2 linked regions of the Collimonas fungivorans genome follow. The protein of the gene in region 2 interacts with the protein of the main gene of each other region in a pairwise test. Links are inferred from orthologs where the notes say so. Each region holds a gene or a part of one and is shown on either strand. Other genes may lie near its edges. The genes, in order: ruvC and ruvA.

Region 1 (9,461 bases), 4.0 Mb from region 2 along the record:
TCCGTGATTTCGTTTCGCGCAGGCACAAGCGCAGCTTTTCAGATTTCATTTTCGCTGGATTTTTATTCCCTATATGGCTCACGATTCCCAAAACGCATCACCGAAGGCAGCCGCTGCTGTTGAAAACACCCCCCTGGTCCTGTCGGACCGGACCCAGGAGGCGCTGGCGATCACCAAGCGCGGCGTCGACGAACTGCTGATCGAGAGCGACTTTGCGCGCAAGCTGCAGCGTTCCGAGCAAAGCGGCAAACCCCTGCGCATCAAGCTGGGCCTGGACCCGACCGCGCCCGACCTGCACCTCGGCCATACGGTGGTGCTGAACAAGATGCGGCAGCTGCAGGATCTCGGCCATAACGTGATTTTCCTGATCGGCGACTTTACCTCGATGATCGGCGATCCGTCGGGACGCAACGTGACGCGGCCGCCGCTGACGCGCGAACAGATCGAAGAAAACGCCAAGACCTATTTTGCCCAGGCCAGCCTGGTGCTGGACCCGGCGCGCACGGAAATCCGCTACAACTCGGAATGGTCGGACAAGCTGGGCGCGCGCGGCATGATCCAGCTGTCGGCAAAATACACGGTGGCGCGGATCCTGGAGCGCGAGGATTTCACCAAGCGTTACAAGGCCGGCACCCCGATCTCGGTGCACGAGCTGCTGTACCCGCTGATGCAGGGCTACGATTCGGTGGCGCTGGAATCCGACCTGGAGTTGGGCGGCACCGACCAGAAATTCAACCTGCTGGTCGGCCGCGAGCTGCAGAAGGATTACGGCCAGGAGCCGCAGTGCATCCTCACCATGCCGCTGCTGGAAGGCCTGGACGGCGTCGAAAAGATGTCCAAGTCCAAGGGCAACTACATCGGCATCACCGAACCGGCCAACACCATGTTCGCCAAGATCATGAGCATTTCCGACGTCATGATGTGGCGTTACTACGAGCTGCTGTCGTTCAAGTCGCTGGCGCAGATCGCCGGCTACAAGGCGCAAGTCGACGGCGGCCAGAATCCGCGCGACATCAAGGTTGCGCTGGCGCAGGAAATCGTGGCGCGCTTCCACAGCCAGCAAGCGGCGGAAGACGCCTTGGGCGATTTCAACAACCGCGCCAAGGGCGGCATCCCGGACGACATTCCTGAACTGACGCTGAGCGGCGCGCCGCTGGGCATCGGCCAACTGCTGAAACAAGCCAATCTTTGTCCGTCGACCTCGGAAGCGCTGCGCATGGTGGAGCAGGGCGGCGTGCGGATCGACGGCGCCGTGGTCAGCGACAAGGGTTTGAAAGTCGACGCCGCCACCTTCGTGATACAGGTCGGCAAGCGCAAGTTCGCCCGGGTGACCTTGACGGCATGATCGGCCTGCTGCAGCGAGTCAGCCACGCCAGCGTGGTGGTCGACGGCCTGACTATCGGCGCCATCGATGGCGGCCTGATGGTGCTGCTGTGCGCCGAGCGCGGCGATCGTGAAAAAGAAGCGGACGCTCTGTTGGCCAAGTTGCTGGCCTATCGCGTGTTCGCCGACGATGCCGGCAAGATGAACCGCAGCCTGAGCGACATCGGCGGCGGCCTGCTGCTGGTGCCGCAATTTACGCTGGCGGCGGATACCCAGTCCGGCACCCGGCCTTCGTTCACGCCGGCGGCGGCGCCGGAAGAGGGACGCCGCCTGTTCGACTATTTCGCCAGCCAGGCCGCAAGTAGGCACAAGCAGGTTGCGACCGGCCGTTTTGGCGCCGACATGAAAGTGTCTTTGACGAATGACGGTCCGGTGACCTTCTGGCTGCAGGTAAAACCGTCGGCCGCTAAAGCGTAATCCGCTTTTGCTGTAGCCTGACAACTTTACGACAGACAGGAGCTTACCGTGAACCTCTGGAGCCACTCTTTCAACGACGGTGCATATATTCCTGGCGAATTTGCTTTCGCGGTAGTGCATCCCGAGACCCATGTCACCTTGTCCGCCAACCACAACCCGCACCTGGGCTGGGGCGAACCGCCGGCCGGTACCAAGTCGCTGGCGCTGATCTGCTGCGATCCCGATGTGCCGTCGCGCGGCGACGACGTCAACCAGGAAGGCAAGACGGTGCCGGCCGAGCTGCCGCGCGTCGATTTTTTCCACTGGGTGCTGGTCGACCTGCCGCCGCATGCGACGTCGATTGAAGCCGGAACCTTCAGCGACCGCGTCACGTCGCGCGGCAAGCCAGGTCCGGAAATCTACGGCAGCCCGATCCCAGGCGCGCGTCACGGCCTGAACGACTATACCGGCTGGTTTGCCGGTGATGCCGCGATGGCCGGCGATTATTTCGGCTACGACGGCCCATGCCCGCCGTGGAACGACGAGACCGTGCACCGCTATGTTTTCACCGTGTACGCGCTGGACATCGCGCGCTTGCCGGTAGACGGCAAATTCACCGGGCAGCAAGCGCTGGCCGCCATGCGCGGACACATCCTGGCCGAGACCTCGATCGTCAGCCTGTACACCCTGAATCCCGCTTTGTGAGCGTCAGCCCTGCAGAAAACCCATGCCAACTACCGAAATCCTGCTGATACGCCACGGCGAAACCGACTGGAACCTGGAGCGCCGCCTGCAAGGCCACCTGGATATCCCGCTCAATCCGGCCGGCCGGCGCCAAGCGCTGGCACTGGCGCGCAGCCTGGACGGCCTCGCCCTGGACGCCGTTTTCTGCAGCGACTTGCAGCGTGCGCAACAGACCGCCGCGCCTTTGGCTGAGACACGCGGCATGGCACTGCGCCTCGAAGCCGGATTGCGGGAGCGTTGCTACGGCGCGCTGGAAGGCTTGCGTTATCCGGAAGCAGCCGAACGTTTTCCTGATGCTTATGCGGCGCTGATGGCGCGCGCTGTCGATGTCCGTTATCCGGCCGGCCAGCACGTGGCGGAAACCATGCGCGAATTCTACGCGCGGGTGGTGGCGGCCTTGTCGGCTTTGCTGGCGCCGGGCGATCTGCGCCGGATTGCGGTTGTGACCCATGGCGGCGTACTCGACTGCATTTACCGTTTTGCCCACAAGCAGCCGCTGGAACAGGCGCGCAGTTGTAATATTTTCAATGCCAGCATCAACCGCCTGAGCTGGAACCCGGAATGGCCGCAGCCATTGCGGATGGACGGCTGGGCCGACGTGGCGCACCTGGACGCCTTGTCGCTGGATGAAATCGACCAATAAGCGCCGTTTGCAACATTGATGCCGCCGGCGGTTTTCCGCTTATGTTGGGCTTTCGCGGCAAGTGCCGGGAATCGCTATAAATCTGTATAAGCTGTTGCAAAAACAGTTGCGATAAAAGCAGCGTGCTTGTGCTAATCTTGCTAACAAGAATTAAAACAACAGCGGGACTGCCAGCATGAAACTTAATCTCTTTCCCTCCTGGGCGCAGCGTGCCGCTGACCCTGTGCCGTTGGCTGATGTGGTCGATGCGGCCGCGGGGAAACAGAGTGCGCCCGCCGTCACCGCGCCGGCGCTGAACGATGAGCAGCTGGCGCTGGTCGGCGTATTGCACCAGCTGTTGCAGACCCTGCCCCAGGCCTATAGCGGACGTGAAAGCGTCAAGCGCCTGTGCCAGATGATCCTGCCGGCCAGTCCGCATATCCGGCTGGTGTGGGTCGGTTTCTGCCAGGACGATTCGGAAGCAACCATCAAGCCGGCGGCGATTGTCGGCAAGGCGCTGGGCGAGTCGGAGAACTGGCAGCTGGCCAAGGATTGTTTCGACTACGTCGCGCCGTTTGCCCAGGTCGCCGATTGGGAGGCTGGCCACGACAGCGATTTCCATGCCTTGTTTACCCCTTGGCAAGCGCACCCCGAGCGTTGCTCGGCCAAGGCTGCGCTGGCCATACCGCTGCGTTCCGAAAAAGCCCGCATGCACGGCATGATGGTGTTTTATGCCGACAGCGAGGATTATTTTTCGGAAACCGGGTTTGCCTCGTTCCAGGCTTTCGGCCATGTCTGCGAAGTGATCTGGAAACAGTCCAACCTGTCGCACCTGCTCACGCGCCAGGCGCAGCTTGATTCGCTGACCGGCTTGCTGACGCGGCGCCGTATCGTGCACGTCTATGAAGAAGCGGTGGCGGCCACCGTCATCGACGAGTCGCCATTGTCCATCCTCTACTGCCAGCTGGACGACTTCCACAAGATCAACGACCTGTACGGCTGGGCGGTGGCCGACAATATCCTGGCGGCGTTCGCCAAGGATACCGGCGCCCAGCTGCGCAAGAGCGACAGCGGCGGGCGCTGGAACGCCACCGAATTCCTGTATGTGTTGCCGGCTACCGACACGGTCGATGCCGATAACCTGGCCGAGACTTTCCTCGGCCATTTCAAGCACCATCCGGTGAACATCGAAAACTGGTCGATCCGGCTCGCGTTGTCGATAGGAGTGGCCACTTACGGCGCCGACGGCCGCGGCCTGGATGAGCTGATCCACTACGCTACCCAGCATCTGCGCAGCTCCAGCACCTTGGCCGAAGACGAACTTTGATTGTGCAAAACCCCGCTTGCCTTGGCAATCGGGATAAAATGACGCCTTTCCCCTTGTGATTCCATCCCGAGTCAGTGACGCCGTCGTGAATATTGGCCCTTATTTCCTGCGTAACAACGTCTTTGTAGCGCCCATGGCGGGCGTTACGGACAGACCGTTCCGGCAGCTCTGCAAAGAGCTGGGCGCCGGCTATGCGGTGTCGGAAATGGCGGCTTCCAATCCGCGCCTGTGGCAGACCGAGAAGACCTCGCGCCGCATCAACCACGATGGCGAGATGGAGCCGCGGGCGGTGCAGATCGCCGGCGCCGATCCGCTGATGCTGGCGGAGTGCGCAAAATACAATGTCGATCACGGTGCGCAAATCATCGACATCAACATGGGATGTCCGGTCAAGAAAGTATGCAACAGCTGGTGCGGTTCCGCTTTGTTGCAAGATGAGCAACTGGTGGCGAAGATCCTGGCAACGGTGGTGAACGCGGTCGACGTGCCGGTCACGTTGAAATTCCGCACCGGCTGGGACCGCCTCAACAAGAACGCCCTGAATATCGCGCGGCTGGCGCAGGCCAGCGGCATCGCCATGCTGACCTTGCATGGCCGCACACGCGCTGACGGCTACAGCGGCGATGCCGAATACCAGACCATCGCCGCGGTCAAGGCCGCAGTCGCGATCCCGGTGGTGGCCAACGGCGACATCACGACGCCGGAAAAAGCAAGGCAAGTGCTGGAGTACACCAAGGCCGACGCCATCATGGTGGGACGCGCAGCGCAGGGCCGGCCATGGATTTTCCGCGAGATCGAACACTATCTGCGCACCGGGGAATATTTGCCGGCGCCGCTGGTGACGGAAGTGCAACAGCTGATGGATGAACACTTGCGTGCGCATTATGGATTTTATGGCGATTACCTGGGGGTGCGCACCGCCCGCAAGCATATCGGCTGGTATGTGCGCGATTTACCTGGCGGCGAGGCATTCCGGCAACGCATGAACCTGCTGGAAGACTGCGGCCAGCAGCTGGCCGCAGTAAATAGCTTCTTCGAATCGCAGTTTGCGTTTGGGGAGCGGTTACAATACGGTGTGGCCGAGCAGATGCTGGCGGCCTGAATCAGATCAACAAGAAACAGAACCAGGAATTTCCCGGCAGGCGGGCATCAGGCATGATGCCGTTGAGCCAACGCCGATGAAATTGCCTGAATCCTAAAAAAAGAACAGTAAAAAAGAATGAGCAAAGAAAGTATCCAAGACGTGGTGAAGCAAAGCCTTGAAAAATATTTCAAGGACCTGGGCGAACAGCCGCCGTCGAATGTGTATGACATGGTGATTTCCACGGTCGAAAAACCGGTGCTGGAAGCCGTGATCGCGCGCGCCGAAGGCAATCAGTCGCATGCGGCAGAAATGCTGGGAATCAATCGCAACACCCTGCGCAAGAAATTGCAGCAGCACGGTCTTTTGTAGCAGGCAGTCCAGGGATCAGCGGCGCCAAGCCTGAAACTGACAGCAAGCTGCCATCCTCGCCAAAGGATGGGGCGCTTCCCGCCGAGTATCCGCCAGTGATGTATTTATCCGTTTTCCTTCCCTTCCAGAGTTTTCATCATGATTAAACAAGCCCTCATTTCCGTATCCGACAAAACCGGGATACTTGATTTCGCAAAAGAGTTGTCGGCGCTGGGCGTGAATATTCTGTCGACGGGCGGCACCGCCAAGTTGCTGGCCGATAACGGCATCAAGGTCACCGAAGTGGCGGATTACACCGGTTTCCCGGAAATGCTCGACGGCCGCGTCAAGACCCTGCATCCGAAAGTGCACGGCGGCATCCTGGCGCGCCGCGATTTTCCAGAGCATGTCGCGGCCCTGGCGCAGCACCAGATCCCGCTGATCGATATGGTGGTGGTCAACCTCTATCCGTTCCAGCAGACCATCGCCAAGGAGCAGTGCTCGCTGGAGGACGCGATCGAGAATATCGACATCGGCGGCCCGGCCATGCTGCGCTCGTCAGCCAAGAACCACAAGGATGTGATCGTGCTGTGCGACCCCAGCGATTACGCCGGCGTGCTGGGCGAGCTGAAGGCGCATGACGGTGAAGTCGGCTACGGCACCAAGTTTACGCTGGCGAAGAAGGTGTTTGCCCATACCGCCCAGTACGATGGCGCGATCACCAATTATTTCACTTCGCTGGGCGAAGACAAGCAGCACGCTACGCGCAGCGCCTATCCGGAGACGCTGAACCTGCATTTCGAAAAAGTGCAGGAAATGCGTTACGGCGAAAACCCGCACCAGTCGGCGGCGTTTTACCGCGATACCCGCCATGTCGAAGGCGCGCTGGCTAATTACAAGCAGCTGCAAGGCAAGGAACTGTCTTACAACAATATCGCCGATGCCGATGCGGCGTGGGAATGCGTCAAGACTTTCAACGAAACCGCCTGCGTCATCATCAAGCACGCCAATCCTTGCGGCGTCGCGATCGGCAACAATCCGCTGGAAGCCTATAGCAAGGCGCTGCAGACCGACCCGACTTCGGCCTTCGGCGGCATTATCGCCTTCAACCAGGAGCTGGACGGCAATGCCGCCGAAGCGGTGGCCAAGCAGTTCGTCGAAGTCATCATCGCACCTTCCTTTACTGAGCAGGCCAAGCAGGTTTTTGCTGCCAAGCAGAACGTGCGTTTGCTGGAAATCCCGCTGGCGCACAACATCAACTTGCACGATTTCAAACGCGTCGGCGGCGGTTTGCTGGTGCAATCGCCGGATGCGCGCAACGTCGCCCTGAGCGAACTGAAGGTAGTGAGCAAGAAGCAGCCGACCCAGCAGCAGCTGCAGGACCTGATGTTTGCCTGGCGCGTCGCCAAGTTCGTCAAGTCGAACGCCATCGTGTTTTGCGGCAACGGCATGACGCTGGGCGTCGGCGCCGGCCAGATGAGCCGGGTCGATTCCGCCCGCATCGCTTCGATCAAGGCGCAGAATGCGGGTTTGTCGCTGGTCGGTTCGGCGGTGGCTTCTGATGCGTTTTTTCCATTCCGCGACGGCCTGGATGTGGTGGTCGACGCCGGCGCTACTTGCGTGGTGCAGCCTGGCGGTTCGATGCGCGACCAGGAAGTGATCGATGCCGCCGACGAACATGGCGTGGTCATGCTGCTCACCGGCACCCGTCACTTCCGTCACTAAGTAGCAGCGACCGGCGCTTCGTGCTTGCCACGGCGAAGCGCTTCGGTCATCGTCTGGTTATATGAAAATCCTCGGTATCGACCCCGGTCTGCGGACCACCGGTTTTGGCGTCATCGACAAGCAGGGCAACAAGCTCAGCTATATCGCGTCGGGCACCATCAAGACTCCGGACGCCGATCTGCCGCAGCGCCTGAAGGTGATCCTGGCCAGCGTTTCGGAAGTCATCCGCACCTATGCGCCGGATTGCTCGGCGATCGAAAAAGTCTTCGTCAACGTCAATCCACAATCGACGCTGTTGCTCGGGCAAGCCCGTGGTGCAGCGATTTGCGCTTTGGTCAGCGCGGATTTGCCGGTGGCTGAATATACCGCCTTGCAGATCAAACAGGCGGTCGCCGGCCATGGCAAGGCGCAAAAGCAGCAGGTGCAGGATATGGTGCAGCGGCTGCTGCAGTTGCCCGGCCTGCCGGGCACCGATGCCGCCGATGCGCTGGCCGTAGCGATCTGCCATGCTCACAGCGGCGATGCACTGGCGCACTTGAGTGCGCTGGCGCCAGGCTTGGCGAAGAAGGGCTTGCGGGTGCGCGGCGGCCGGCTGGTGGGTTGAGGTGCTTCCGCTCTGTTCCCGATTGTGGTGCAATGTTCAAAGCTGGTTTCTGTCGTTGCAGCAGGAATTAATCATGTTCCGTGATCTGCAGAAGTTCATCCCGCGCTATCAAGCCGCCTACTCCCCGCTTTATCTGTGATTTGTCTCATTTTGCATGTAGGAAGGCTCATTCAATTGTGAACCTTTGTTTCAGCAGAATCGTGGCAAACACATGTGTATATCTAAGAGCTGACATTTACATACAGCGCTAAGTCCTTCATTTATTTAGTAATTCAATGTAAGAACATCCTCGCCCCATTGTTAGATACCCGCGCTAAGTCATTGACTTTACTCGAATATTTTGCAATTGCCGGCAGCTAAATGGCTTGACCTAGAATAGTGCATCCTCTAAAGTGGGTGGAAGTGTGGAAAAGTGTTTTTTTGTGGGGCATTTGCAGGACGTTTTTACGTGCCGGCAGAGAACTTTTCAAGATCAATTTAAGGAGCGTGTGCGGTGTTTCAGGGTGCGTCAGCATTAAATCTCGATGCGAAAGGACGGATGGCAGTGCCGTCCAAGCATCGTGACGCGCTCACCGTCCAGTGCGAGGGGCGTTTGACGCTGACCAAGCACCCGCATGGCTGCCTGTTGCTGTTTCCGCGCCCGACCTGGGAAAGCCACCGCGAACAGATCGCAGCCTGGCCGATGTCGGCGCGCGCCTGGCAGCGGATTTTCCTGGGCAATGCCTCCGACGTCGAGCTGGATTCGGCTGGCCGGATCCTGGTGGCGCCTGAGTTGCGTTCGGCCGTCGGCCTGACGCGCGAGGTGATGTTGCTGGGCATGGGAAGCCATTTCGAGATTTGGGATGCGGCCAAGCTGGCCGAGAGCGAGTCGCAAGCAGTTGCGGCTGGCATGCCCGAAGTGTTAAGTAATTTTTCGTTCTGACGGGCCGGCCATGAGTGAACCAGTGGTGCCCGAGTTCCAGCACCGCACCGTGTTATTGGATGAGGCTGTCAGTGCGTTGGCGATTATCGGCGCGCGTGCGGACGGCATTTATGTCGACGGCACTTTCGGGCGTGGCGGCCATAGCCGCAAGATCTTGCAGAGCCTGGGGCCGCGCGGCCGCCTGATCGCTTTCGACAAGGATCCGCAGGCTATCGCGACCGCGGCCGAGATAGCCGACCCACGTTTCGAGATCGTGCACGACAGCTTTGCGACGATGGCGCAGGCATTGCAGGAAAGAGGCATTCA
Region 2 (10,258 bases):
TCATGTAAATGGGTGGCGTATAACTTAAAACATTAAATGTTCACAAAAGAAGAAAATAGGCGCTTTTGAAAGAAAGTGGCCTGTCAGTATTTTGAGTGAGCGATAGCAGAGATGCTAGGCAGCAATGCCACAAAACAGAGATTGAACTGAAGAGTTTGATCCTGGCTCAGATTGAACGCTGGCGGCATGCCTTACACATGCAAGTCGAACGGTAACAGGGAGCTTGCTCCGCTGACGAGTGGCGAACGGGTGAGTAATATATCGGAACGTACCTTTGAGTGGGGGATAACTAGTCGAAAGACTAGCTAATACCGCATACGATCTACGGATGAAAGTGGGGGCTCGCAAGACCTCATGCTCATAGAGCGGCCGATATCTGATTAGCTAGTTGGTGAGGTAAAGGCTCACCAAGGCATCGATCAGTAGCTGGTCTGAGAGGACGACCAGCCACACTGGGACTGAGACACGGCCCAGACTCCTACGGGAGGCAGCAGTGGGGAATTTTGGACAATGGGGGCAACCCTGATCCAGCAATGCCGCGTGAGTGAAGAAGGCCTTCGGGTTGTAAAGCTCTTTTGTCAGGGAAGAAACGGGGGATCCTAATACGGTCCCCTAATGACGGTACCTGAAGAATAAGCACCGGCTAACTACGTGCCAGCAGCCGCGGTAATACGTAGGGTGCAAGCGTTAATCGGAATTACTGGGCGTAAAGCGTGCGCAGGCGGTTTTGTAAGACAGGTGTGAAATCCCCGGGCTTAACCTGGGAATGGCATTTGTGACTGCAAGGCTAGAGTGTGTCAGAGGGGGGTAGAATTCCACGTGTAGCAGTGAAATGCGTAGAGATGTGGAGGAATACCGATGGCGAAGGCAGCCCCCTGGGATAACACTGACGCTCATGCACGAAAGCGTGGGGAGCAAACAGGATTAGATACCCTGGTAGTCCACGCCCTAAACGATGTCTACTAGTTGTCGGGTCTTAATTGACTTGGTAACGCAGCTAACGCGTGAAGTAGACCGCCTGGGGAGTACGGTCGCAAGATTAAAACTCAAAGGAATTGACGGGGACCCGCACAAGCGGTGGATGATGTGGATTAATTCGATGCAACGCGAAAAACCTTACCTACCCTTGACATGTACAGAATCCCGAAGAGATTTGGGAGTGTTCGAAAGAAAGCTGTAACACAGGTGCTGCATGGCTGTCGTCAGCTCGTGTCGTGAGATGTTGGGTTAAGTCCCGCAACGAGCGCAACCCTTGTCATTAGTTGCTACGAAAGGGCACTCTAATGAGACTGCCGGTGACAAACCGGAGGAAGGTGGGGATGACGTCAAGTCCTCATGGCCCTTATGGGTAGGGCTTCACACGTCATACAATGGTACATACAGAGGGCCGCCAACCCGCGAGGGGGAGCTAATCCCAGAAAGTGTATCGTAGTCCGGATTGTAGTCTGCAACTCGACTACATGAAGTTGGAATCGCTAGTAATCGCGGATCAGCATGTCGCGGTGAATACGTTCCCGGGTCTTGTACACACCGCCCGTCACACCATGGGAGCGGGTTTTACCAGAAGTAGGTAGCCTAACCGTAAGGAGGGCGCTTACCACGGTAGGATTCGTGACTGGGGTGAAGTCGTAACAAGGTAGCCGTATCGGAAGGTGCGGCTGGATCACCTCCTTTCTAGAGTTTGCATGAAAGTTAAGCGTCCACACTTATCGTCTGTTAGTTAAGAAGAACAGGTATCGGTCAAAGGCTGTTGCGTAGAGATACGCGATAGTTGATGGTAGGCTCGTACTGATCCAAGCGGGTCTGTAGCTCAGTTGGTTAGAGCACCGTGTTGATAACGCGGGGGTCGTTGGTTCGAGCCCAACCAGACCCACCAAAGATTTCCGGGGGTTTAGCTCAGCTGGGAGAGCACCTGCTTTGCAAGCAGGGGGTCGTCGGTTCGATCCCGTCAACCTCCACCAAGTTTCCTTGGTGAGAATCGTGAAATATCAAACCTAAGTCGGTGCGAAGGATAGGCACTGGGATTTAGGTTTGGTCTTTTTAAGATCAAAAGCAATAACTGTTCTTTAACAATTTAGAAGAAGTAGTAAAGATTCGTCCATGACAAGACATTGTTGTGGATGGGTATGATTGTATCAAATCAAAAAGTATGTAAAGAGTTCTCAAAAGAGTCCATGGGCGCAAGCTGCATGGACATGCGAAAACACTTTGGATACGGCAAACGCTAAACTCATAGAAATACCTCTATAACCGCTTTTTGGGTGTGAACGCACTCAGAGGCTAAAGTTATAGGGACAAGTGAATAAGTGCACATGGTGGATGCCTTGGCGATATCAGGCGATGAAGGACGTAGTAGCTTGCGATAAGCTGCGGGAGCTAGCAAACAAGCTTTGATCCGCAGATTTCCGAATGGGGAAACCCGGCCCTAGTGGTCATTGCATACTGAATACATAGGTATGCAAAGCGAACGCGGCGAACTGAAACATCTAAGTAGCTGCAGGAAAAGAAATCAACCGAGATTCCCAAAGTAGTGGCGAGCGAAATGGGAACAGCCGCAAGTTTTAGCAGTGGACATAGTAGAACGACTTGGAAACGTCGGCCATAGAGGGTGATAGCCCCTTATACGAAATGATCATTGTGGAACTAAGCTTGCAACAAGTAGGGCGGGACACGTGTAATCCTGTCTGAACATGGGGGGACCATCCTCCAAGGCTAAATACTCGATATCGACCGATAGTGAACCAGTACCGTGAGGGAAAGGCGAAAAGAACCCCGGAAGGGGAGTGAAATAGATCCTGAAACCGTGTGCATACAAACAGTAGGAGCGGACTTGTTCCGTGACTGCGTACCTTTTGTATAATGGGTCAGCGACTTACATTCAGTGGCAAGCTTAACCGTATAGGGAAGGCGTAGAGAAATCGAGTCCGAATAGGGCGTTCAGTCGCTGGGTGTAGACCCGAAACCAAGTGATCTACTCATGGCCAGGATGAAGGTGCGGTAACACGCACTGGAGGTCCGAACCCACTAATGTTGAAAAATTAGGGGATGAGCTGTGGGTAGGGGTGAAAGGCTAAACAAACTTGGAAATAGCTGGTTCTCTCCGAAAACTATTTAGGTAGTGCCTCAAGTATCACCATCGGGGGTAGAGCACTGTTATGGCTAGGGGGTCATCGAGACTTACCAAACCATTGCAAACTCCGAATACCGATGAGTGCGAGCTTGGGAGACAGACGCCGGGTGCTAACGTCCGACGTCAAGAGGGAAACAACCCAGACCGCCAGCTAAGGTCCCAAAGATTGGCTAAGTGGCAAACGAAGTGGGAAGGCTAAAACAGTCAGGAGGTTGGCTTAGAAGCAGCCATCCTTTAAAGAAAGCGTAATAGCTCACTGATCGAGTCGTCCTGCGCGGAAGATGTAACGGGGCTAAGCCAGTCACCGAAGCTGCGGATATCAATTTATTGATATGGTAGGAGAGCGTTCTGTAAGCCTGCGAAGGTGTCTTGTAAAGGATGCTGGAGGTATCAGAAGTGCGAATGCTGACATGAGTAGCGATAATGGGGGTGAAAAGCCCCCACGCCGTAAGCCCAAGGTTTCCTGTTCAACGTTCATCGGAGCAGGGTGAGTCGGCCCCTAAGGCGAGGCAGAGATGCGTAGCTGATGGGAAGCAGGTTAATATTCCTGCACCGTCGTGTGATGCGATGGGGGGACGGATCGCGGAAGGTTGTCCGGGTGTTGGAAGTCCCGGTTCCTATATCAGAGAAGGCTGTTAGGCAAATCCGGCAGCGTAATTCAAGGGTATGGGACGAGCCAATTTATTGGTGAAGCAATCGGAAGTGGTTCCAAGAAAAGCCTCTAAGCTTCAGTCACACGAGACCGTACCGCAAACCGACACAGGTGGGCGAGATGAGTATTCTAAGGCGCTTGAGAGAACTCGGGAGAAGGAACTCGGCAAATTTGTACCGTAACTTCGGGATAAGGTACGCCCATGTAGTTTGACTGGCCTGCGCCAGAAGGACGAAAGGGCTGCAATAAAAAGGTGGCTGCGACTGTTTAATAAAAACACAGCACTCTGCAAACACGAAAGTGGACGTATAGGGTGTGACGCCTGCCCGGTGCTGGAAGATTAAATGATGGGGTGCAAGCTCTTGATTGAAGTCCCAGTAAACGGCGGCCGTAACTATAACGGTCCTAAGGTAGCGAAATTCCTTGTCGGGTAAGTTCCGACCTGCACGAATGGCGTAACGATGGCCACACTGTCTCCTCCCGAGACTCAGCGAAGTTGAAATGTTTGTGATGATGCAATCTACCCGCGGCTAGACGGAAAGACCCCATGAACCTTTACTGTAGCTTTGCATTGGACTTTGAACCAATCTGTGTAGGATAGGTGGGAGGCTTTGAAGCGGGGACGCTAGTTCTCGTGGAGCCAACCTTGAAATACCACCCTGGTTTGTTTGAGGTTCTAACCTTGGTCCGTTATCCGGATCGGGGACAGTGCATGGTAGGCAGTTTGACTGGGGCGGTCTCCTCCCAAAGTGTAACGGAGGAGTTCGAAGGTACGCTAGGTACGGTCGGACATCGTGCTAATAGTGCAATGGCATAAGCGTGCTTAACTGCGAGACTGACAAGTCGAGCAGGTACGAAAGTAGGACATAGTGATCCGGTGGTTCTGTATGGAAGGGCCATCGCTCAACGGATAAAAGGTACTCTGGGGATAACAGGCTGATTCCTCCCAAGAGTTCATATCGACGGGGGAGTTTGGCACCTCGATGTCGGCTCATCACATCCTGGGGCTGTAGCCGGTCCCAAGGGTATGGCTGTTCGCCATTTAAAGTGGTACGTGAGCTGGGTTTAAAACGTCGTGAGACAGTTTGGTCCCTATCTGCCGTGGGCGTTGGAAATTTGAAGGGGGCTGCTCCTAGTACGAGAGGACCGGAGTGGACGAACCTCTGGTGTACCGGTTGTCACGCCAGTGGCATTGCCGGGTAGCTAAGTTCGGAAGAGATAACCGCTGAAAGCATCTAAGCGGGAAACTTGCCTTAAGATGATATTTCCCGGGAACTAGATTCCCCTAAAGGGTCGTTCGAGACCAGGACGTTGATAGGTCAGGTGTGGAAGCGTAGTAATACGTTAAGCTAACTGATACTAATTGCCCGTGAGGCTTGTCCCTATAACCTTAGCAGGTTATATGATGAGCTTATTTGTTTGCCAAGATTCGAAAGAATCGTTTGGACACTCATACCCAACCGGACTCACTCACCCTAGTGAGTTCGGTATAAAAAACTACTTCTTCTAAATTGCGTTCTTTGTTGCTCCAATCGGAGAACAAAAACGATACAAGTTATGCCTGATGACCATAGCGAGTTGGTACCACCCCTTCCCATCCCGAACAGGACCGTGAAACGACTTTGCGCCGATGATAGTGCTGCAACCAGTGTGAAAGTAGGTCATCGTCAGGCTTTTATTAAAAAACCCTCTGCATTCATCTGCAGAGGGTTTTTGCTTTGGGGTTTTGGTTTGCGCAGCCGATAATTTCCGGCAATTTCATCTTTCCGCTAACAAAACCACTGTGTTTTTAACCAGTTGTCCTGTATGATTCATTGATTCACATAAAGGCCAACTGCGATGATAGGTCGTCTTTCCGGGATTCTGCTCGAAAAAAATCCTCCCCAATTGCTGATTGACTGCAACGGCGTCGGCTATGAAGTCGGTGTGCCGATGAGCACTTTCTACAATTTGCCGGGACTGGGTGAGAAGGTCGCCTTGCTCACCCACCTGGCGATACGGGAAGATGCACATGTGCTGTATGGTTTCGGCACAGCTGAAGAACGGAATGTTTTCAAGCAGCTGATCAAGATCAGCGGCGTCGGCGCCCGTACTGCCTTGTCCATTTTGTCTGGCATGTCGGTGCAGGATCTGGCGCAGGCAATCACCATGCAGGAAGCCGGCCGTCTGACCAAGGTGCCGGGCATCGGCAAGAAAACCGCCGAACGCCTGTTGCTCGAATTGAAAGGCAAACTGGGAGCCGACCTGGGACCGGTCGGCAGCCATCATGCCAGCGACGCCAGCGGCGATATCTTGAATGCCCTGATTGCGCTTGGTTATTCCGACAAGGAAGCGATGCTGGCGCTCAAGCAGCTGCCGGCTGACACCAGCGTGTCGGATGGTATCAAATTGGCACTGAAAGCCCTGTCCAAGTTGTAATCGGACAGGCTAAAGCTGATCATTATTGCTTTATTGATGGTGTAGATGTCTTTTTTTATATCTAATCGCTACAGTCTGGCTACAATCCGACCATGAGTATCCAAACCGACGATTTCGCCGAACAACGCATTATCGCTGCCACGCCCGCTTCGCCGAATGAAGAGGCGATCGAGCGGGCGCTGCGGCCGAAGCAGCTGGACGAGTACGTCGGCCAGGAAAAGATACGCGACCAGTTGCAGATATTCATTACCGCCGCCAGGCAGCGGCGTGAAGCTTTGGACCACACTTTGCTGTTCGGTCCCCCGGGCCTGGGCAAGACCACGCTGGCGCATATCATTGCGCGCGAAATGGGCGTCAACCTGCGCCAGACTTCGGGGCCGGTGCTGGAACGCGCCGGCGACCTGGCTGCGCTGCTGACCAATCTCGAAGCCAATGACGTGCTGTTCATCGATGAAATCCATCGCTTGTCGCCGGTGGTGGAAGAAATCCTGTATCCGGCGCTGGAAGATTATCAGATCGATATCATGATCGGCGAAGGCCCGGCAGCACGCTCGGTGCGCCTGGACCTGCAGCCGTTCACCCTGGTAGGCGCGACCACGCGCGCGGGGATGCTGACCAATCCGCTGCGCGACCGCTTCGGCATTGTCGCCCGCCTGGAGTTTTATACGCCGCAGCAATTGAGCAAGATCGTTACGCGCAGCGCCTCCTTGCTGGGCGCGCCGATCATGGACGACGGCGCTTTTGAAATCGCCAAGCGCAGCCGCGGCACGCCGCGCATCGCCAACCGCCTGCTGCGTCGGGTGCGCGACTACGCCGAAGTCAAAGGCAACGGTGAAATCACCAAGCCGATGGCGGATGCGGCGCTGGTGATGCTGGATGTCGATCCGGTCGGTTTCGACGTCATGGACAGGAAGCTGCTGGAAGCGGTGCTGTTCAAGTTCGGCGGCGGCCCGGTCGGCCTCGACAACCTTGCCGCCGCCATCGGCGAAGAACGCGACACGATCGAAGATGTGCTTGAGCCGTACCTGATCCAGCAGGGATACCTGCAGCGCACGCCGCGCGGCCGTATTGCAACTCCGCTGGCATACAGCCATTTTGGCGTGGCGGCGCCCCGCACCGGACCGAACGGCGAGTTATGGGGGCAAAATTAATCCGCCCACAGATACTGATGCAGCAAGCGGACAGCCGGCGGCAATGCAAATCTGGGTCGACGCCGATGCATGTCCCGGCGTCATCAAGGAAATTCTGTTTCGGGTCGCCGACCGGCTGCATATCGTGGTGACCCTGGTAGCCAACAGGTTGTTAAGGGTGCCGCCTTCGCGGTTCATCAAGGCGGTCCAGGTGGCGTCCGGTTTCGACGTCGCCGATCGCGAAATTGTTCGATTGCTGCAAGCGGGCGACCTGGTGATTACCGCCGATATCCCGCTGGCAGCCGATGTGCTTGAAAAGGGCGGCAACGCCTTGAATCCGCGCGGCGAATTTTATACCGAGGACAACATCCAGCAGCACCTGACGATGCGCAATTTCATGGATGAACTGCGCGGCAGCGGCGTAGAAACCGGCGGTCCGGCGGCATTCAGCCAGAGCGACCGCCATCTGTTCGCAGCACAGCTTGACCGGTTTTTGCAGAAGTCGCGGAATCGATGAATGTTTCTAAGAGCCTGTTCACGATCTGTAGCGAGCGCCCGTCAGCTGGTACTAAACGGCGCGGAGAAACCGGAGTGTACTTCAGTACATGAGGATTTCGAGCACCGATTAGTGCCAGATCACGGGTGCGCAGTAAGATCGTGAATAGGCTCTAATCAAGGCAGGACCGCGGGCCCGGTGTCGTCCCGCAATCCAGGTGTCGAAATGTCAATGTTTCTGCGCTTGTGTAAAAATTGAACGTCACAGACAATACGATAGCCTTCACTAATAGTGTGCAAGTCAACCATGCTTATGTCTACCAAAGCTAACCGTTACGCCAACCAGCTTCTGGATGCGCGGGCGCGTGCCAAATTGATGCCGCTGTTGTCGGCCGCCGACGCTCTCTCGCCGATGGATGGATACGATATCGGCAAGCGCATCCTGGACGCCAGCATCGGCCAGGGCGATACCCCGGTCGGCCGCAAGGTCGGCTTCAGCAACCGCACCATCTGGCCGAAATACGGCATCACCGAAACTATCAATGCGCCGATCTGGGCGCACGTATTCGACAGTACCGTGCGCTACGCTGAAGATAACCGCGGCATCCAGAGCCTGGAAGGGGCCCTGCAGCCGCGCATCGAACCGGAAGTAGTGTTCAGCCTGGGACGGACGCCGGCGCCGGATGCGGACCTGGAGGAAATCGCCGACTGCATCGAATGGATGGCGCACGCCTTCGAAATCGTGGTGTGTCCATTCCCGGACTGGAAGTTCGAAGTGGTCGATGCGATCGCTGCGTTCGGCCTGCACGGCACGCTGATCGTCGGCGAGCCGCATATGCTGTCGACGGCAACCCGCCGCAATCTCGCCAGCATGCTGGCCAACGCCAGCGTTTCGCTGTCGTGCTGCACCGAAGATTCGGTGACCCTGTGCGGCGCCGGTTTCGGCAGCGACGTGCTGGATAGTCCGGTGCACGCCTTGTGGCACTTGCACCAGGTGCTGAATGCGCAATCGCAGTTCACGCCTTTGCAGGCCGGCGAAATCATCACTACCGGCACCTGGACCGATGCTTATCCGGTGCAGGCGGGACAGACTTGGGTCACCGCATTTTCAGGCATCGCGCTGCCAGGCTTGACGGTATCCTTCGTGTAATCCATCTGATGCAGGGTGTGGCGCCAGGCAAATAAAAATGCCGTTCAGCGAATCGCTTGAACGGCATTTTTTTGGGAGCAGCGTGCTAGTCTGGCGAAGCACTTACTCTTCGCGTACCCAGGTCTGGGTGCGGCCAAGCATCGGTACGCCGATATAGCCGCGTACGTTCAGTTTTTTGCCGTCGTCGATCAGTGCCATCTTGCTCTTGTAGACCTTGCCGTTGTCCGGATCAAGAATGGTGCCGCCGTTGTACTCGTTGCCATCCTTTTTCATGCCGTTGATGATGGTCATGCCGAGGATAGGCTGGTCTTTCAGCTCGCCCTGGCATTTCACGCATTTCGGATTCTGGTCCTGGCTAGGATCGCGCAGCAGTTTTTCGATCTTGCCGTGCAGTTCGCCATTGGCTTCGCTGATGCGGATCAGTGCCTTGGGCTTGCCGGTATGGTCATCGATATTCTTCCAGAGGCCGACTGCCGAGCTGGTGTCCTGCGCGAAGGCGCCGAAAGCCAGCAAGGCGGTGCTGGCGATTGCGGTCGTCAAAAGATGCGTCAAAAGTTTCTTCATGTTTGTCTCCTGTTTCTGTCGCACCGGCTGCATTGCTGCGGGCCGGGACAATCATATTATTAAGAAATCAAGATACTTTTAATTTTGCAAACTGTTCGCGAAGTTTCTCAAGGGTACTCGAAAAACTGACCAGGCGCTCCCGCATCTGCGCAACCACCTGTGCCGGTGCTCTTGCGACAAAGCTTTCATTGCCTAGCTGGGTCTCGGCTTTCGCCATCTCACCTTCAATACGAGTGATTTCCTTGCCCAAACGTTCCCGTTCAGCTGCAACATCAATTTCTACCTTGAGCAGCAGCTTAGCATCGCCCACTATGGAGACCGGCGCAGGGGATTCGGGTAGAGTCTCTACTACTTGCACCTCTGACAATTTCGCCAAGGCCTGCAGGTACGGTGCAAACGACAGCAAGGTCGCTTGCTGGTCCGCCGCGCCGGCGATGATCAGCGGCACCCGTACTGCCGGCGACAACTGCATTTCGCCGCGCAGGTTGCGGCAGGCGTCGGTCAGCGACTTCAGCTGGGTCATCCAGGCTTCCGCGCTGTCATCGATCTTTTCCAGGTTCGCTTCAGGATAAGGCTGGCGCATGATGGAGTCGCCGGCCGGATCGAGCGCCTTGCCGGTCAGCGGCGCCACGCTTTGCCATAAGGCTTCGGTGACGAACGGGATGACCGGATGCGCCAGGCGCAATACGACTTCCAGTACGCGCAGCAAGGTGCGGCGG

Evidence for each region.
Region 1: the proteins of ruvA (region 2) and ruvC interact in binary tests that used the Escherichia coli proteins (3 or more experiments, as listed by UniProt). The link is inferred for Collimonas fungivorans from one-to-one orthologs.

Annotation. Positions count from the first base shown.
Region 1 is NZ_CP013232.1:5,052,677-5,062,137, reverse strand. Bases 6,487-9,461 are described here. They hold ruvC (crossover junction endodeoxyribonuclease RuvC), read left to right. Parts: upstream 6,487-7,690; coding sequence 7,691-8,233; downstream 8,234-9,461. Other genes in these bases: rsmH (16S rRNA (cytosine(1402)-N(4))-methyltransferase RsmH), read left to right, coding at 9,166-9,461; mraZ (division/cell wall cluster transcriptional repressor MraZ), read left to right, coding at 8,727-9,155; purH (bifunctional phosphoribosylaminoimidazolecarboxamide formyltransferase/IMP cyclohydrolase), read left to right, coding at 6,487-7,629. Also shown: tyrS (tyrosine--tRNA ligase), read left to right, coding at 74-1,345; dtd (D-aminoacyl-tRNA deacylase), read left to right, coding at 1,342-1,800; CFter6_RS22150 (YbhB/YbcL family Raf kinase inhibitor-like protein), read left to right, coding at 1,849-2,484; CFter6_RS22145 (histidine phosphatase family protein), read left to right, coding at 2,507-3,166; CFter6_RS22140 (GGDEF domain-containing protein), read left to right, coding at 3,342-4,472; tRNA dihydrouridine synthase DusB, read left to right, coding at 4,558-5,574; CFter6_RS22130 (Fis family transcriptional regulator), read left to right, coding at 5,692-5,925; more of purH, read left to right, coding at 6,064-6,486.
Region 2 is NZ_CP013232.1:1,041,551-1,051,808, forward strand. What follows is about bases 4,643-7,410. They hold ruvA (Holliday junction branch migration protein RuvA), read left to right. Parts: upstream 4,643-5,621; coding sequence 5,622-6,200; downstream 6,201-7,410. Other genes in these bases: ruvB (Holliday junction branch migration DNA helicase RuvB), read left to right, coding at 6,293-7,351; CFter6_RS04535 (YaiI/YqxD family protein), read left to right, coding at 7,395-7,410. Outside these bases: more of CFter6_RS04535, read left to right, coding at 7,411-7,847; CFter6_RS04545 (2-keto-4-pentenoate hydratase), read left to right, coding at 8,133-8,975; CFter6_RS04550 (DUF2147 domain-containing protein), read right to left, coding at 9,078-9,539; CFter6_RS04555 (valine--tRNA ligase), read right to left, coding at 9,607-10,258. UniProt on the Escherichia coli protein: The RuvA-RuvB-RuvC complex processes Holliday junction (HJ) DNA during genetic recombination and DNA repair.